Regions from separate parts of the Mesorhizobium sp. M1329 genome, predicted to be linked through region 1. Evidence: riboswitches for the same ligand, from Rfam matches in the RefSeq annotation. Region 1 holds a riboswitch; each other region holds the start of a gene.

Region 1 (6,192 bases):
CTGGGCTGGAAGATTGATGTCGAGGAGTGGCGCACGAGCCCGTTTGCAATTGCCGATGCCGAAACGCGATACGGCACGCTCAGAATCAAGACGACTGTTGGCAGCCGCCAATATCCTATCGATGAAAAGGCGCGTGAATCGATTTTACGTCAGTTGAAGGAACTTCATAATCTTCGTAGAAATAACACAAGCAGGCCATGGCTGTATTGTTGGAGCCTTGACAACAAAATACTCTTGATAAATCCGCAATATGTCCGCACCATTGAGCTTATCGGTGACGATGTAGAGGAGATGCCAGAGTATTATCATCCAGAAATCTATCGGGCTTTGGATGACTGGGATAAGGGTGAGGTTTCAGGAAAGCTGAAGAAAGAATGCGATGCCATCATCGCAGAGATGGGTGATCAGGAAGCCGTGCGCATGGCCTCCTATGTTCGCGTCACATATGACGACGGAGAAGATGAGTGGAACTTCTTGGATGAAGAAACCGCTACGACTTTCTTCGGATTGGAAGCTGCGACCTTTGACGTTCCCCAGTGTAGTTTCGCCGAAGTGGAGGAAGAAGGTTACTACCGAGCGCGATACGCCAACCTTGATCGCGTCGTGGTGATGGAGGTTCCAAGCGACCGTTATCACAGATTGACCGCGCCCGAGGAAGCTTAGAACCATCCACGAAGGGCGCATGTTACATCTCGACCTTGCGTGGTGCGTTTTCAGTACGAGATGACGTTAAGCGTAGGTAGTGGCAGGTAAGTGTGCTCGACCAGAAGCTCAACTGCCTCCTCAATATCGCTGCCGATGTGCCGCAGGACACGTCCACGGGAGCGTGGATAGGCGTGAAGTTCCTGCACTCCACGGTCCGCTCTCCCATCGCCGGTGTGTGTCCGACGCCATCTTGTGGACGAGCTTGGCCGCCTGCACCCGGTTGTATTCCGGCTTGCGGTCCGCCTGGGCGGTCCGCCGCGATGGCTATCTCCATGTCAATCGGCGCCGAACTTTGACTGCCCGCTGCTTTTGATGAATTCGGCGAGGTCCCGCGCATAATCACTCTTGGTCTTCTCCTTGAGGCCCTGTGTCGCGAACTTGTGGTCCAGCAGGGCAAACAGGTCCAAGTCCCCTTCCGCCTGTGGCGCTGGCTTGCCCTCACCGCCCTCGGCTTCCCAATTGGGGACCGCTTCTGCGCGCTGCACCGTGGCGATTGTCCGCCCAACACGCATCACAAGATCGAACGCCAAACCGTGCGCGTGCACGACGATTTGCCGCTCAGGCCTCATTTGGACAGGACTTGAGCTGGCCCCGTGGTTTGAGCCGGGTTACCTTGAGCCCGTGGGCTGCGAACAAGCAGTTCGAGACATTGGCCTCGATCACTTCGCAACACGCCGCTGCGCCTGGCCTCGGTGTGCTCCCCCCGAAATCGTTGTGTCATATCACCGAGGGCATCACGGCCAACAGCTTCCACATGGGGAACAGCCTCGCCATTGAGCCGAATATGGTCGCGAGCAGATCACCAACGAAGCGGTCGGAACCTCGGAGCCGAAGTTCGACGCCGAGGTGGTTCGCATGATGCGCTAAGCAGCACCACGGCGCTTGCCGGTATGTTTGCTGCCGGCAGCCGACGAACTCCTATCCTCCTGGACAAGGGCGCCGTGCGTCATTGCTTTGATTTACCGGCCGCTCAAGGCTTCCACAGTTTTCGCTTTCGAGGCGACCTTTGGAACATGCCAATGGAAATTTAACATAACGACATAAACATTTCTTTATGCGGCGTTGACAAAGAAGCGAACTGCTGTAATTGTCTCCCGCGTCGTGGTTCTCCGTACGGCGCTGCCGCAGCGGAGCTAAGAGGGAAGCCGGTGCGAAGCCGGCGCTGCCCCCGCAACTGTTAGCGGCGAGCCAACCCCACTCATGTCACTGAGGCGAATAGCCTTGGGAAGACGGGTAGAGGCTATGACCCCGCGAGCCAGGAGACCTGCCACGGCGAATTACGTCCACGGGCGGGGTGTCTCGGTGGCCGCTGCAGCCTGGCGTTCGTGCCGGCCTGCTAGCGCCTTCCTTGTCACCGACGCCCCAACCATCGGGGTATGGCATGACTGTCTTTCATCAAATTCCTGTAGCAACGCTCGGCGTGCCGCGCTTCGGTCGTCGGCGAGAATTGAAATTCGCGCTTGAAAGTTACTGGTCCGGAAAATCTTCCGCCGCCGACCTTCTCACGACGGCGAAGGCGCTCCGTGCCGCTAGCTGGGAGGAGCAGCACGATCGCGGCGTGTCGAAAATCCCGTCGAACGACTTCTCGCTATACGACCATGTGCTCGACACCGCAGCCATGGTCGGCGCCGTTCCATCCCGTTACGGCTGGAATAGCGGCGAGGTCCCACTTGACATCTACTTCGCAATGGCGCGCGGCAACCAGGGTCAGACGGAGGATTGTCGACACGCTGGTCACCAGCAGGCGGCTCATCGGCCTGATGTAACCGCGATGGAAATGACCAAGTGGTTTGACACCAACTATCACTACATTGTGCCGGAACTCGACGATGATCAGACGTTCGCCCTCTCGTCGACGAAACCGGTCGACAACTTCCTCGAGGCTAAAGCTCTCGGCATTCACACACGCCCAGTCATCCTTGGACCGATCACCTTCCTCAAGCTGGCGAAATCGCCTGCCGAAGGCTTCGATCCCATCGCGCTCCTGCCGAGGCTGCTGCCCGTCTACGAGCAACTCCTGCAGAGGCTGAAGCTGTCGGGAGCCGACTGGGTGCAGATCGATGAGCCAGCGCTTGTCCTCGATCTGAACCCGAACGAACGAGCTGCGTTCGAATTCGCCTATGGCCAGCTGTCAAAAGCCGCGCCCGAGTTGAAAATCATGCTGGCTACGTATTTCGGGCCGCTGGGAGACAATCTCGAAACCGCGGTTTCTCTGCCCCTGGCCGGGCTGCATATTGATCTCGTGCGCGCTCCCGAGCAGCTGGAAACGGTGGGTCGGCTCGCACCGAAGGATCTGGTGCTCTCGCTTGGCTTGATCGATGGCCGCAACGTCTGGCGTGCGAACCTGCCCGCCATTCTCGACCGCATCAAACCGATCGTCGCCGGCTGGCCCTTGGACCGCGTCGAGATCGCGCCTTCTTGCTCGATGCTGCATGTGCCGATCGACCTGCGCATGGAGACGGAACTCGACGCGGACATCAGGTCGTGGCTCGCCTTCGCGGCCCAGAAGACCGACGAGTTGGTGTTGCTTGCCCGGGCCTTGTCCCAAGGCAGGGATGCGGTGGCAGGCGCGTTGAAAGCGTCTGCCGAGGCTGCCGCCACTCGCCTGACGTCCACGAAGATCCATGACCCGCTTGTTGAGGGGCGGATCGCCAGCATTGACGACAGCATGAAGCGACGAGAGAGCGCTTTTGCCGAGCGCTCCAGAGTCCAGGCCGGCACGCTCGGGCTGCCGCCGTTCCCGACGACGACCATCGGGTCCTTCCCGCAGACGCCGCAGGTACGCAGGGCGCGGGCCGCTCATGCGAAGGGCCAGCTGAGCTATGTCGACTACGAGACCTTCCTGAAGAAGGAGATCGAGGCTGCAATTCGCTGGCAGGAAGAGATCGGGCTGGACGTGCTGGTGCACGGTGAGTTCGAACGAAACGACATGGTACAGCATTTCGGCGAGCAGCTGTCCGGCTTCGCCTTCACCCAGCATGCCTGGGTGCAGAGCTATGGGTCGCGTTACGTGCGCCCCCCCATCATCTTCGGCGATGTATCGAGGCCCAAGCCGATGACGCTGCGCTGGTGGCAATTCGCCCAGTCGCTTACGGAAAACCCTGTGAAGGGAATGCTCACAGGCCCGGTGACCATTCTCAACTGGTCTTTTGTTCGCGACGACGTACCCCGCTCCGAAGCATGCCGCCAGATCGCGCTCGCCATCCGCGACGAGGTGACGGATCTCGAATGGTCCGGCGCAAGGATGATCCAGATCGATGAGGCCGCGTTTCGCGAAGGATTGCCACTGCGCCAGTCTGACTGGAAAGACTATCTCGACTGGGCTGTCGAATGCTTCCGGATCGCTTCAACGGGTGTAAAGGACGCGACTCAAATCCATACCCACATGTGCTACTCGGAGTTCAACGAGATCATCGACGCGATCGCTGAAATGGATGCGGATGTCATTTCGATTGAGACGTCGCGCTCGAAAATGGAGCTGCTGGACGCTTTCACGAGCTCCAAATATCCGAACGAAATCGGTCCCGGAGTCTATGACATTCACTCACCACGCGTCCCGGAAGTCGGCGAGATTTCGGATCTCGTCATGCTTGCCCGCGAGCGACTGTCGGATGCCCAACTGTGGGTAAACCCGGACTGTGGCCTCAAAACACGCAAATGGGAGGAGGTCCACCCTGCCCTCATGAACATGGTTGCTGCAGCACGCGCGCTCCGGGAGAAAGTGTAGGCCGGAGGGTTTCCTGGTTGCTCACCATGTGGTGAGTTATCGGCTGCCGCATGTGGGCCGTGAATGTGCCAAAACGCGATCACATCCTTTGAAATAAGTCACTCGAGCGAGAAAGTGCACTTTCCTTCGGCACGTGTACTAATCGCGCAGGAGTAAAGGGTACCGTTTTCTCCCTGTGACGTGTCGAGTTCGAAGGGGATGTGATTGGCGTCGAGACCGCTCCGGCCATGGGTTATCAGCATGCCAAGTGCGCTCTTCTCGATCAGTTCGCAAAGGACTTCTCGGCTCGGTTCATCGAAATGAACGGGTACATACATGACAGTTCCTTTCACTGGCCGCCGGGTTCGCTGTTCACCGGCTGGCATCCGATGGCAAGCGTTCCAACGCGGCGGCGATCTGGCGCTTCGCTGCTGAGGGCAGAGGCAGGATGGGACGCGGGGGGTCGGCACGGCAAATGTCGAGCAATTCGGCAAGTGCATAGACGACGCGAAGGCTCGAGAACTCCATGAAGAGGCTCCAGAGCGGCGCAAGCGTGGCATCGATCCGTCGCGCTTCGGCCGCATCGCCCTGCTGCGCCGCCGTGACGATCTTTGTGCAGACCTCGGGCAGGATGCCCGCGAGGACGCTGTACCATGTGTCAGCGCCAGCGATCATGGCCTCTGCGGCGTTCCAGTCGCCGCTGTAGCCGATTGAGAACCCTTCCGGCACAGTGCGCCTCTGGTCGGCCAGATGGCTCTTGATCGCATCGCCCTTGTCTGTCGGATTCTTGATAGCGACAATCCCACCCACCTTTGCCAGGCGGCTGACGAGTGCTGGGGTGAAATGGAAATGCGTCGTTCCTGGATTGTCGTAGACGACAATCGGCAGGCCGCTCTCGCACGCCACCGTCGAGAAATGTTCGAACACCTCGTCCTCAGTGAGCGGGGTGTAGGAGGCGGCCGCAAGCAGCCCCGCGGCAGCTCCAAGGGCCTTGGCGTCCTGCGCGAACCTCACTGCTTCGTCGGTGCGCAGCGCGCCCACACCCACCACGACCGGCATTCGCCCTGCGGTTTCGTTTAAGGTCTCGGCGAGCGCCCGTCCCCGTTCCTCGCGCGACAGATACATGTATGTGCCGGTGCTGCCGAGAAGACCGATGGAATCGACCTGAGCGGCGCAAAGCCTGGCAATCAGCTTGCGCAGAGCAACGGTATCGACACGGCCGTCACGATCGGTCGGCGTGATGGGAAACGCGGAAAGGCCGCTCAGGAATGCCATGGCAAGGCTCCAGGTTTGTGCGTGAGCGCAGGACTGGCCGGACGACAAGTCATCACAAGGCGTCCAGAGCCCGCCGCAGGTCGGCGATTAGGTCATCGGCGTCTTCAAGACCCACCGAGAGACGCATGAGGTCCTCGCCGACTCCATCGGCCAGATGCGCATCCTTGCGGATCGGCTGACGAGCACGGGTCAGGCTTGCCGGATGATAGATGAGACTGTCGGCATCGCCGAGGCTGACAGCCCGGGTGATCAGGTTGAGCCGGTCCATCATCCGCCGCGCGCCCTCGAACCCAGCGTGGAGGCCAAAGGCCAACATGCCCGACCCTTGGGACATCTGCTTTCGCGCCGTCACCTGATCAGGGTGCGAGTCGAGGAAGGGATAACTCACCCATGCCACCGCCGGGTGCGCCTGGAGCGCCTGAGCCACCGCAAGGGCAGTGGCGCTGTGCCGTTCCATGCGCAGCGTGAGCGTCTTCAGACCGCGCAGGATCAGGAAGGCTGACATG
Region 2 (6,192 bases), on a different contig from region 1:
GCCAGCTTGCGTTCCGCGCGGGGCGTCCGCTGCAGGCGCACGAAGGCCTCGACACGGTTCGCCACTTGCGCCACGCGGGCGGGCTCAGGCCGGTTGGCGAAGGCGCGAAAGGCCAATGCGGGATCGGTTTCGCTTTCATCCTTGAAGGAAATGGCGCCGGCCAGGATGCGGCCGTCGAGCTCGGGCAGGACGACATGCATGGCAAGGTCGGCGGGCGCCAGGCCGCGCTGGTTACGTTGCCAGATGTCGCGGCGGGTGGTCGCGACGATGACCTGGAACACCGGTACGCCGGCGCGGTCGAAGAGGGTTTCGATGCCAGGCTCGGCCCCGGAGGCGAAAGCAGTGGTGGTGATGATGGCGGCAGGCTTCAGGGTTGCAAGCGCAGTTTCGACAAAGGCGAGGGATGTTGGGTCCTTCAGGCTGGAGACGAAGATGGGGACGGGGGTGATGCCGCGTTGGCGCAGGGCTTCGAAAAGCGCGTCGATCGGCGCGACATCGGCGGCGAGCAGCATCGAGCGGTAGAACAGAATTGGCACGACGTCCCCCTCCCCCTCGAGGGGAGGGTGGCCCGAAGGGCCGGGTGGGGTCGTCGCGGCAGTGCTCGACGTTTCCTGTTGGTGCGCTTCAAAGTGTTGGCGCGCTTCGGAGAGGACCCCACCCCCGGCCTGCGGCCGGACCCTCCCCTCAAGGGGGAGGGGGACGCCGCGTTCTACGACCCCCAGTCCCGGCTCGTAAAATCCCGCCTTTGGCACGCTGACCGGTTCAGCGACCGCCACACCCGATCCAGCGAGACTTGCCAACCTCTGCACCAGCGCCGCCATATTTGCCGGACCGCCTTCGCGGAAATAGTCGAGCAAGCTGTCCAACTCCTCGCGCGGCAGCGTCGAGCCTTCGATCAGTCGCAAGTCCTCGTCGTGGCTCTCGCCTGGTAGGAGCGCGAGCTTGATACCGCGATTTCGCGCGATAACGGCGAGCTGATCGCAGCCATAGCGCCACCAGTCATAGCCGCCGAGGATGCGGACCAGAATGACCTTGGCGTGGCGGGCGACGCTGTCAATCCAGAGATCGACGGACATCGGATGGCGCAGGTCGCGCAAGGCGGCGAGCCGCATCGATGGCAGGTGGTGCGCATCTGCCTTCCACGCCGTCGCCAGCCCGGCCAGGTCGCTGTCGGTGAAGGACAGCGCCACGACATCCGCAGGCGTTTGCCTGAGATCGACAGGCTCGGCGAGATCGTCGAGCGAGGCGGATGTGGTGGTGAGGATGTGCATCGCGGCTCGTACCTGGGGTCAGCCGGCGAGGATACGCTCGATCGCCGGGCGGTTCAGCCCCTTCAGGCCGATGACGACAAGGCGCGAGCGGCGATCGTCTTCGGCGGTCCAGGCGCGATCGTAATAGTGGTTGACGCGCGGACCGACGGCCTGCAGCAGGAGCCGCATCGGCTTGCCGCCGACTTCGACGAAACCCTTGACGCGCAACACGTTTTCCTCCTCCGCCGCCGTGGCGACGCGTCGTGCGAGCTCGTCCGGGTTGGACACGGACGCGATGTCGATGACGAACGAGTCAAAATCGTCATGCTCGTGGTCGAGCTCGTCGTCGTGGTGGGTCTTGCGGTTCTCGATGTCGTCCTCGACGGCGAGGCCGAGGCCGAGCAGCACCGACGGGTCGACCTTGCCTTGCGAAGTCGGCACGATCTTCACCGCCCGCGCAACATGCTTGCCGATGACGGCATTGGCGCGGGCCGAGCCGGCTGCGTCCATCAGGTCGCTCTTCGACAGGATAATCAGGTCGGCGCAAGCGAGCTGGTCCTCGAATACTTCCTCGACCGGATCGTCGTGTTCGAGCGTCTCGTCCTGCGCGCGCTGCGCCTGCAGGGCGTCCATGTCGTTGGCGACGCGGCCATCAGCCAGCGCCGGTCCGTCGACCACGGCGATGACGCCGTCGACCGTCACGCGGCTTTTCACCGACGGCCACTGGAAGGCCTGGACCAGCGGCTTGGGCAAAGCGAGGCCGGATGTTTCGATCAGGATGTGGTCGACCCTCGGCGTCAGCGACAGGATCTGGTCGAGCGCCGGGACGAAATCGTCGGCCACTGTGCAACAGATGCAGCCATTGGCCAGCTCGACGATGTTTTCGTCGGGGCAGCTGTCGATGCCGCAGCCCTTCAGGATCTCGCCGTCGATGCCGATGTCGCCGAACTCGTTGACGATGATGGCCAGCCGCTTGCCCCCGGCGTTTTCGAGCAAATGGCGGATCAACGTCGTCTTGCCGGCGCCGAGAAAGCCGGTAACGACGGTGCAGGGAACGCGCGAAAGGGAGGCAGTGGTCATATCAGGTCCTTCAAAAGGTCAAGGGGAGGGATGCGGGCAACCAGGCCGCGCTTCAGGCAATCGGGACGGCCGCGCCACGGAATGAGCCCATCCGTCGAGGTGGCGAACAGCTTTGCGCCGGTCACGAGATCGGCGCCGCTGGTCGCGGTCAGGTCGCCGAAGACGTAGCTCCAGCAGCCGTCGCGCAAAATCGCGGCGCTGAGCCGGCGCTTGCAATTGCCGAGGCATTCGACGGTGCGGATTTTAATGTTTTCGCTGGAAGCGGCGCGGCGCGTGTCCTCGGCGAGCAGTTCGCCGGCGCGCGGACGAGCGTCCGAACCGGTCTCGTCACGGCAGGACGAGCAGACGATGACGGTAACGCCGGCCGGGGAATCACCATGGCCGGACAATAAATCCGCTGTCTCAGCCGGGAAACTGCTGTCGCGTTCCAAATCAGGCTCCTTGCCCGGAAAACCCGCCAGGCGATCGGATTCTTATGTCCTAGACGGCAGGTCTCCTGGCTCGCGCGTCATCGCCTGGGTGCCGCCTTCCCGGGAATATCCCAGTGGTTTTCGGCCTTGGCTCGTCGCTTACAGTTGCGGGGACAGCCGCGGATTTGAAATCGAGATTTCGCACCGCATTCCCTCTTGGCCCCTGCCGTTGCGGGCAGGGGACCGTCTGGAATGGATTTAGGCTTGTGGAGGCAGTCGTGTCAACGCACGTCTACGACGCGGCAATGTCGGCCAAAGGCTGTCATGTCCCGCCTTCCGGCAGTGCCAGGATAACTTGCCGGATTGCTTGATAGCCATCGCCATAGTCCCAATCATGACTGATCGCCAGATTTTGACCTTCTTGCCAAACCGCGTTGTCCAGAAGGACTTCGCCACTAATAAGCGTGCCGTTCAAGCCTGCCAGAAAGGTCCGTACAAAATGGCCTCCGGGGGGTACCGAAGCTGTGAACAGCTTTTCCAGCTTGGCATAGAATGCTGGATAGCCTCGGCTTAGCGAGCATAGCTCGGTAGTGGCTTGGGAAATGACGGGTCCGCCATAGATTTTCCAACGGGCATTGTTGCGCCAGATGTTCCAACGGGCGCTGCTTCGCTGCCAAATCTCTACCTCGGCCTGTATGTCGTCGCAGACATGATCAGCCAGCCCCTCAATGGCCACGTGGAAAACACCACGGATAAATTTTTCAAACGCCTGATTCAATTCTTCTTCGCGCGTGTCGCCGAAGCCAGCAAATGATTCAATGACCGGCTGAACATCAAGCAGCGGAGAGAATATGTAGATTTCAAGAACGAGCCGACCGTTAGAACCCGTCTCGAACACCTCAGCCTCAAACCGAAGTTGCCTCGACTGGAGCGTGACGTCCTGCTCTCTACGTATTGCATCTATTCCATGTGCAATCAGCGCACCATGGATCATGTCGAGCACTTCGTGCGATGCCATTACAAACCTACCAGGTTTCTTGGAGCGTCTATGACAGACGCTGTGGGGGTTGGCCATCTATCTGACTGGCCAGCGCCGGCCCAAGATCACCGGCAGCCGTCACCTCGATGCGCTCAAGCCCGAGCCAGCCCTGCATCTGCTTCAATTCCTCGAAGAGTTCGGCGGCAGTTTGCGGCGGGGCGCCGGGCTCCGCATAGGCGGCATGGACGCGCAATACGCCGGCCGGACGGTCGGCCCTGAGGTCGACGCGCCCGACGATGCTGTCGCCGAGCAGGAACGGCAGCACATAATAGCCATACTGGCGCTTTTCGGCCGGCGTGTAGATCTCGATGCGGTAGTGGAAGTCGAACAACCGCTCGGTGCGCGACCGCTCGAAGACGACGGGATCGAACGGCGCGAGCAAGGCGCGCGCCTCGATCCTGCGCGGCAAACGGGCGTCCTTGTGGAGATAGGCCGGCTTGTTCCAGCCTTCGACGCTCACCGGTAACAGCTCGCCGGCCTCGACCAGCTCCTCGAGGCGGCCCTTGATATCGGCGGGCGAGAGGCGGAAATAGTCGCGCAGATCGCCTGCCGTGGCGACGCCGTGGGCGCGGGCGGAGATACGCAGCAATTCGCGGTGCGCATCCTCGGGGCAGGGAACCGGCAGAGTGAGTACCGCCGGCGGCAGTACGCGCTCCGGCAGATCGTAGAACCGCTCGAAGCCGCGGCGATGCGCTGTGGTGATACGGCCGGCCCAGAACAGCCATTCGAAGGCGTGCTTGGCATGGCTCCAGCCCCACCAGCCACCATTGCCCTTTTGGCCTTCGAGGGCTGAAGCGGCGATCGGGCCGTGATCGACGACCTGGCGATAGATCTCCTCGATATAGGCGGGGTGCTCGCGGCCCCATTTGGCCAGTCCGCTGTACATTTCGTCGCCGCGCTCGGCCCGCTGCATGCGCCAGCGCATCAGCGGATAGGTCTCGACCGGCAGGAACGAGGCTTCGTGCGCCCAATATTCGAAGACCATGCGCTTGCGCGTTACGGCAGCGTCGTCGAGCAGCGCCAGCTTGTAGGGGCCAAGCCGCGAATAGAGCGGCATATAGTGGGCGCGCACCACGGCGCTGACGGAATCGATCTGCAGCAGGCCGGTACGGGCAAGCACGCGGGCCAGATGCCTGCGGTCGGGCGTACCGGCGGGGCGGGGGTCGTTGAATCCCTGTGCCGCCAGCGCGATGCGACGGGCCATGCGAAGCGAGATTTTTTCCTTCATCAACGCGGTATCCTGATGATGCTGGACAGAGCAGAGAACCTGCGATTCCGTGCCATGCTAGCAGGGTTTTGGCGGCATCCATGTCAGGAGAGAAAAGTGGAGTGAAAAGTGAAAGAAATCAAACAGGAGCGGATCGGACCAGTTTTGCCGGATATGCCGCCCAGCACCGCGATTTGAACAAGGTTTGACTTGCTTCGCCGAAAGCGCTGCGCTAACCCTCGCCGCGTTGCAGCATAGAGCCCCCTTAAAACGGTTCAGTGGTTAAACTGTCACGCTTCCGCAAGTGGGTCCGGTGCTGTAATCAGAGTGGATTGGCCGCCAACGGAAACTGCAGCATGAACGCACTTTTAGGTTCGTACCTGCCCATAGTCCTGTTCATCGGCGTGGCGCTGGTGGTCGGGCTGGCGCTGCTCGCCGCACCCTTCCTGGTGGCCTACCGCAACCCCGATCCGGAAAAGCTTTCGGCCTATGAGTGCGGCTTCAACTCGTTCGACGACGCCCGCATGAAGTTCGATATCCGCTTCTACCTGGTGTCGATCCTGTTCATCATCTTCGACCTGGAGGTGGCCTTCCTGTTTCCTTGGGCGGTGTCGTTCAGTCAGATCGGCATGCTCGGTTTCTGGTCGATGATGGTGTTTTTGGCGGTGCTGACCATCGGCTTTGCCTATGAATGGAAGAAAGGAGCGCTGGAATGGGATTGAGCGACAATTCCGGCACGCTCGTCGCGCCGAAGCCCAAGGGCCTCATCGACCCCAACACCGGCAGGCCGGTAGGGGAGGATGATCCGTTCTTCCTGGAGATCAACAACGAGCTCGCTGACAAGGGCTTTCTCGTCACCTCGACCGAGGCGCTGATCACCTGGGCGCGCAGCGGCTCGTTGATGTTCATGACGTTCGGTCTCGCCTGCTGCGCCGTCGAGATGATCCACACCTCGATGCCGCGCTATGACTCGGAGAGGTTCGGTGTCGCGCCGCGCGCGTCTCCGCGCCAGTCCGATATCATGATCGTCGCCGGAACGCTGACCAACAAGATGGCGCCGGCGCTGCGCAAGGTCTACGACCAGATGCCGGAGCCGCGCTACGTCATCTCGATGGGCTCCTGCGCCAATGGCGGCGGCTATTATCATTATTCCTATTCGGTGGTGCGCGGCTGCGACCGCATCGTGCCGGTCGACATCTACGTGCC
Region 3 (6,192 bases), on a different contig from region 1:
GTCCGTCGGACCGGCATCTCATCCGCCAGATCATGCGCGGCAAGAGGCTCGGCTTCTCGATCAACGAGATCCGCGAAATCATCCAGATGTACAGGGAGCCGCCCGGCGAGGTCGGCCAGCTCAAATTGATGATCAAGCGCATCGAGGAAAAGCGCGAGGATTTGCGCCAAAAACGCCGCGACCTCGAAGAGACCCTGGCCGAGCTCGACCAGGCCGAGGAGTCCTGCGTCGAGCGGCTGGTGGAACTCGGCGTCACCACCTAAGCCGGCGTCAGCCTCGGCTCAAATCCAGCGCCGCACCCTTTTGGCGTAGTCCCGGTATTTCTTGCCGAATTTGGCCGTCAGCACCTTCTCCTCGCTCTCGATCGTCAGCTTCTGCGTCAGGAACGCCGCGATGACCGCCAGCGGCAGGAACCAGGCGATCCCAGTGACAAAGGCGAGGCTGACCAGCAGCAGCGTGTTGGCGAGGTAGATCGGGTTGCGGCTGACGGCGAAGGGTCCGGCGGTCACCAGATGGTCCGGCACGCCGTTCGGGTTGAGCGTCGTCTTGGCGCGGATCATGGTGCGAATTGCCGTGAACCAGAGCGCGGCGACCGCCACCAACCCTACAAGGCCGGCGGCGAACAGGATGTCGCCGAGAAGATCGCCGATCCACGGCAGCGGATAGAACAGCCCTAGCGCGACGCTGATGATGATGGCGGCGATATAGATCAGCGGCGGCCATGGGATGTGCCCCAGCTTCGGCTGCCCAGGATTTTGCTGCACGGGTTTCGGGTGACTGTCGCTCATTATTGTCCTCCCTCGATTAGCGCGTTCCCGGTTCCGCCGCCTCGGTTTGGGCGGTGCAGGTGCCGGCGAGCTCGCCAATATGCGCCTTCCACTCCGGGGACTGGTCGTTGCTGTAGAGCCGGCCAAGCGAGGCTTCGCCCTGGAGAGTGTCCAGCATGCAGGCACAATAGCTGGAGCAGAACTCGGTGTCGCGTGCCTGCTCGCAGGATACCTGGCAGGATTTCAGAAAACTCACCTCCCTGGTTTCGGCCTGCGCCGGCATGAATTGCGAAAACAGCCAGACCGAGCCGATCAGCACCGGCTGATGGATCAGATAGAAGGCAAGGCTGTGCCGGCCGATGAAGACCAGCGGGTTTGCCCAGCGGCCCGGCGTCAAGGCCGACAGCCGCGTCAGCGCGCCGGAGGTGGCGGCGAGCTTGGTAACCGCGATGCCGGCAAGTACGGCGCCGAACCAGGGCAGCAGCGGAACGTAGTCGTTGGAGCGCGGGTTGGTCGCCGACAGGCCGACCCACCACAAAGCCGGATGATCGAAAAGCTCGGATCGCAGGTAGAAAGGCGCGGCGATAACGAGGGCCGCCCCGGCAAGCGTCAGCAGCGCCGGGAGCCGCAGGAACGCCAGGCCGAGCAGGCTGGCGAGCGCGATCTCGTGCAATATGCCGAAGAAGATGAAGCCGTCGGGCATGCCGATGCGGGTGACCAGCGATATTGCGAGCGCTGCCCCGGCAACCATGGCGAAGCGCTTCCAGAAGCCGGTCCAGCGGATTTTTTTGCCATGGGCGAGATAGAGGCTGATGCCGACCAGGAACAGGAAGCTCGAGGCGATGCAGCGCGCGTAGATTTTCCACCAGCCGAAGGCGGTGAGGCCGGGATCGGTGTAGCCGAAGAATTCGAGGTCCCAGGTGAAATGATAGCTCGCCATGGCAAGCAATGCGATGCCGCGTGCTATGTCGATAGCGGCGATGCGCGTCGACTTCGGTTGATCCTGAACGGCTGCGCTCGGCGTGTCGATGCTCATGATCTCGCTGTGTTGGTTCAGCCCCGGCAAGACGACTATCACGGTTGCCACCGTCAAAAGAAGCAGGGCCTTGCGTCGCGTTGGTGCCGGTCGGCATCAGAGCTGCTTTAGGCCAGAGCCGGAAAGCCTTTGGCCGGCTTCGCTTTTTGCCGTGAAGGCGTCGGTTTCCTGTTACCCGGCAAGGAATCGCCGCGGCAGATTTGTGCTCCAAGCCCTGCTTCGGGCGATTCTGCTTCGGGGAAAGCAATGGCTACCCATGTGCGCCATCCGATCTGGCTTGCGGCCTTGCGGCCGGCGGATGCCCGCACCTTCGCCTCGCTTTATGCGGTCGAATCCTTCGCGCGCGCCACCGTATCCAGCGTCATCCCGATCCAGGCCTACGAGATCCTGCACAACGAGCAGATCGTTTCGATCCTCTACACGATCGTGGCGATGCTCGGCCTGTCGGCGACGCTGTTCATGCCGATGCTGATCGCCCGCTTTGCCCGGCGCTGGGTCTATACCGCCGGCGCCTGCCTGCTGGCCGCCGGTTCGCTGTTCTTGGTCACCCATACGCTGGCCGGCCAGGTGGTCGGCATGCTCTGCCGCGTCGTCGGCGCCGGCGCGCTGGCGATCACGCTCAACCTCTACATCATGGACCATATCCGCAAGACCGATTTCATGCAGGCCGAGTCGCTGCGCATGGCGTGGTCGATGCTTGCCTGGACCGCCGGGCCGACGCTCGGCATTTTCCTCTACACGCGTTTCGGCATCTATGCCGCGCATGGCGCGGTGGCCGTCTTCGCCATGGCGTTGCTGGCGCTGTTCTGGACTTACCGGCTTGGCGACAATCCGTCGATCCGCCCCGGCAAGACGCGGCCGGTCAATCCGCTGGCCAATATCGGCCGCTTCGTCGCGCAGCCAAGGCTGAGGCTGGCCTGGCTGATCGCCTTCGGCCGCTCCTGCTTCTGGACGACATTCTTCGTCTATGGGCCGCTGTTCATGGTGATCACCGGCGAGGGCAAGCTCGCCGGCGGCCTCTTGGTTTCGGCCGGCAATGCGCTTTTGTTCATGGCCATCTTCTGGGGCAGGGCAGGAAAGCGTTTCGGCGGCCGGCGGACTATGACGTTCGCCTATTTCGCGATGTCGGCAACGCTGCTGGCGGCCGGTGCCGTCGGCGAGGCCGCACCGCTGGTCACCGGCGCGTTGCTGCTTTGCGGTGCCTTCTTCACCATCGCGCTCGATGCGCTGGGCTCGACCGCCTTCATGCGCTCGGTGCGCTCGTATGAGCGGGCACAGATGGCGGCGGTCTACCGCACCTATCTCGACTTTTCCGAGCTGACGCCGCCGCTGGTCTATTCCGTGGTGCTGGCGTTTTTCGGACTGGGCGCGGTTTTCGCGACACTCGGCCTGCTGGCGGCGATCTGCAGCTTCGTCACGTGGCGCTATCTGCCCAAATCGCTTTGATGTTCGAGCGCCGCATGGCGCTCGCGCACCCAGTTGTGGAAGCGGTGCAAATCATATTCCTCCGGCATCAGCACGCCGGCTTTGTGGCGCATCGAGCGCAATTCTCCCCCTATCGCGACCGGGAGAAAGGGGCTGACCGCACCGTCGGCGCACCATCGACACCTTGGCGATTGGCGAAACTGCCGACAACAGCGCCCCTCTCCCCGTCACTATACAGGGAGAGGATGCTGGCAGGCAGGTGAGGGCAGCGCAATGCTTCGAAGTGAGGGCCGAAGTTGAACCAAAACCGATTACCTGGGCGGCGCATTCGCCACACGATCCGGCGGAATTTGGTTTGCCGGGCGCGGCGATTCTGCCTATAGTCGCTGATGTCGTCGGTTCCGTTTGGAACCAAGAGGGAATGCGGTGAGGGCAAGTTGTTTGCCCAATGCCGTGGCTGCCCCCGCAACTGTGTGCGGTAGTCCTCTCCATATGCCACTGAAGGTTCGCCTTCGGGAAGGTGGGGAAGGGCGCTGATCCGCGAGCCAGGAGACCTGCCGGCGACAGGAAACTGACTTCTATGCCCTCGGGTGGAGGGCGAAAGGACAAGACATGAATACCGCTTCCGTTTCGCTCGGCGCTTCCGCCTCCTCGCAGTCGCGTTTCATGCAGCTGGCGCTTGCTGCATTCCTCGGCATTTTCGTCATGGGCTTTGTCGGCTTCTCGCATATCGATGCGGTCCACAATGCCGCGCACGACTATCGCCATTCGATGGGCTTTCCCTGCCACTAACAAGGGGCTGACATCATGACACTGTTTCGCAACGTCGTGTTCATCGCGGCGATCGCAGGGCTTGTGGCCGGCGTCGTTCTCGCCTGCATGCAGGCCTATGCCACGGTGCCGCTCATCCTCAAAGCGGAAGTCTACGAACAGGCCGGCGGCGGCCATGACCATGCCGCGGCACCTGCGGCACCGGCTGCCACGGGCACGACGGCTATGAGCAGCGCCGCGCCGGCTGAAGCAATGGCTCCGGCGGAAGAGGAAAGCTGGGCACCGGCCGACGGTTTCGAGCGCTTCGGCTTCAGCGTCGTTGCCAATATCGTCACCGGCATCGGCTTTGCGCTGGTCCTGGTTGCGGTTTCGGAATTCGCCGGCGGCATCGGCAATTGGCGCCAGGGCCTGTTCTGGGGGCTGGCCGGCTTTGCCGTGTTCACGCTGGCGCCGGGCCTCGGCCTGCCGCCGGAATTGCCGGCGATGCCGACGGCCGACCTTGTCCAACGCCAGATCTGGTGGTGGGCAACAGTGGTGGCGACCGCGGCCGGTCTCGGCCTTATCGCCTTCCGCAGATCGCTGCCGCTGGCGGTCCTTGCCGTGGCGTTGATCGTCGCGCCGCATATCGTCGGCGCGCCGCAGCCCGACAGTTTCGAGACGGCGATCCCGGAAGGCCTGCATCATCAGTTCGTGGTGGCGGTGACGCTGACCAATCTGGTGTTCTGGCTGGTGCTCGGCGCGGTCGTCGGCGTGGTGCGCGGACGCTTCACCGGCACGGCGACCAGCCTGCGCGACAGCTTTGCCTGACCGCGCTGCCGGGGCACTGACCCTGGTCATCGGCGGTGCGCGCCCCGGCAAGAGCGCGCATGCCGAGAGGCTGGTAACGGCCCGTCCGCCGCCTTGGAGCTATATCGCCACGGCGCAAGCCTATGACGAAGAGATGCGCCAGCGCATCGCGTTGCACCGCTCGCGCCGCGGTGCCGGCTGGACGACCATCGAGGCGCCGCTCGACCTTGCCGGCGCGGTCGGAGCGCTGCCTGACGGCCAGCCGGCGCTGATCGATTGCCTGACGCTGTGGCTGACCAACCATATGCTGGCCGAACATGATGTCGAGGCCGAATGCCGGAGGCTGGCGGATGTGCTGTCGCGGCCGCGTGGGCCCTGGTTCGTGGTGTCCAACGAGGTCGGCCAGGGCATCGTGCCGGACAATGCGCTGGCAAGACGGTTTCGCGACGCCGCCGGCCGGCTGAACCAGGAGGTCGCGGCCGTCGCGGGCACAGTGCTTTTGATGGTGGCGGGGCTGCCGCTCAAGGTGAAATGACATGGCTGATGCTATCGATCCCAAGGACGAGGAACGCCACCGCGCCAAGATGGCCAAGCGCAAGGCGGTGCAGGACGCCGAGGTCGCGGCCAAGACGGTCGAGAAGGGGCTGCTGATCGTCAACACCGGACCGGGCAAGGGCAAGACCACGGCCGCCTTCGGTCTGGCGCTCAGAATGCTCGGCTATGGCAAGCGCGTCGGCGTCGTCCAGTTCATCAAGGGCAAATGGCACACCGGCGAGAAAGACGCGTTTGCTAGTTTTGGCGATCGTGTCGTCTGGCACGCGATGGGCGAGGGCTTTACCTGGGAGACGCAGGACCTGAAGCGCGACATCGCGGCGGCCGAGGCCGCCTGGGCGAAAGCGCTGGAGCTGATGGCCGAGCCGTCGATCAGCCTCGTGGTGCTCGACGAGCTGAACATCGCGCTGCGTTACGACTATCTCGACCTCGAAAAGGTGGTCGCGGCACTGAAGGCGCGTCGCGAAGGCCTGCATGTCGTCGTCACCGGCCGCAATGCCAAGCCGGCATTGGTCGAGGCGGCCGATCTGGTCACCGAGATGGGCGTGACCAAGCACCACTTTTCCGCCGGCGTGAAGGCGCAGCAGGGGATCGAGTTCTGAGGAGTGTTGGCGATCGGTAGGCGCCCTCCAGAATGCCGATGCGGTGCCGTCGACGAAGCTGCCAATCTCCCCCCTTGCGGGGGAGATGCCCGGCAGGGCAGAGGGGGTGCTGTCCCGCCGACTTGCCAGGCAATCAAGCTATTCGGAATAGGGCTAAATCGAAAAATTGGCGATCCGGCCCACCCCCCTCTGTCCTGCCGGACATCTCCCCCGCAAGGGGGGAGATCGGATGTCGCTTCGTCTTTCGCCAACT

The links. A riboswitch is a leader RNA that binds a small molecule or an ion and turns the genes downstream of it on or off. The one in region 1 is predicted to bind cobalamin.
Region 2: another riboswitch for cobalamin. It lies ahead of NKH21_RS12250 (DUF1636 family protein); the one in region 1 lies ahead of metE (5-methyltetrahydropteroyltriglutamate--homocysteine S-methyltransferase).
Region 3: another riboswitch for cobalamin. It lies ahead of NKH21_RS12440 (CbtB domain-containing protein); the one in region 1 lies ahead of metE (5-methyltetrahydropteroyltriglutamate--homocysteine S-methyltransferase).

What each region holds. Positions count from the first base shown of each region.
Region 1 covers NZ_JAMYLN010000008.1:20,282-26,473, reverse strand. Annotated here, with positions in the region: gene NKH21_RS10095 (helix-turn-helix transcriptional regulator) at 1-663, shown strand, start outside; gene NKH21_RS10090 (hypothetical protein) at 981-1,235, opposite strand; cobalamin riboswitch at 1,791-1,991, shown strand; gene metE (5-methyltetrahydropteroyltriglutamate--homocysteine S-methyltransferase) at 2,087-4,432, shown strand; gene NKH21_RS10080 (FMN-binding negative transcriptional regulator) at 4,531-4,749, opposite strand; gene NKH21_RS10075 (dihydrodipicolinate synthase family protein) at 4,784-5,686, opposite strand; gene NKH21_RS10070 (trans-sulfuration enzyme family protein) at 5,739-6,192, opposite strand, start outside.
Region 2 covers NZ_JAMYLN010000010.1:342-6,533, forward strand. Annotated here, with positions in the region: partial or broken gene NKH21_RS12240 (cobaltochelatase subunit CobN) at 1-1,271, opposite strand, end outside; gene cobW (cobalamin biosynthesis protein CobW) at 1,290-2,330, opposite strand; gene NKH21_RS12250 (DUF1636 family protein) at 2,327-2,761, opposite strand; cobalamin riboswitch at 2,800-3,003, opposite strand; gene NKH21_RS12255 (DUF6348 family protein) at 3,063-3,758, opposite strand; gene NKH21_RS12260 (winged helix-turn-helix domain-containing protein) at 3,787-5,007, opposite strand; gene NKH21_RS12265 (NADH-quinone oxidoreductase subunit A) at 5,343-5,708, shown strand; gene NKH21_RS12270 (NuoB/complex I 20 kDa subunit family protein) at 5,699-6,192, shown strand, end outside.
Region 3 covers NZ_JAMYLN010000010.1:36,144-42,335, forward strand. Annotated here, with positions in the region: gene NKH21_RS12420 (MerR family transcriptional regulator) at 1-263, shown strand, start outside; gene NKH21_RS12425 (methyltransferase family protein) at 282-788, opposite strand; gene NKH21_RS12430 (heparan-alpha-glucosaminide N-acetyltransferase) at 805-1,803, opposite strand; gene NKH21_RS12435 (MFS transporter) at 2,050-3,249, shown strand; cobalamin riboswitch at 3,608-3,804, shown strand; gene NKH21_RS12440 (CbtB domain-containing protein) at 3,841-4,020, shown strand; gene NKH21_RS12445 (CbtA family protein) at 4,036-4,806, shown strand; gene cobU (bifunctional adenosylcobinamide kinase/adenosylcobinamide-phosphate guanylyltransferase) at 4,799-5,320, shown strand; gene cobO (cob(I)yrinic acid a,c-diamide adenosyltransferase) at 5,322-5,939, shown strand.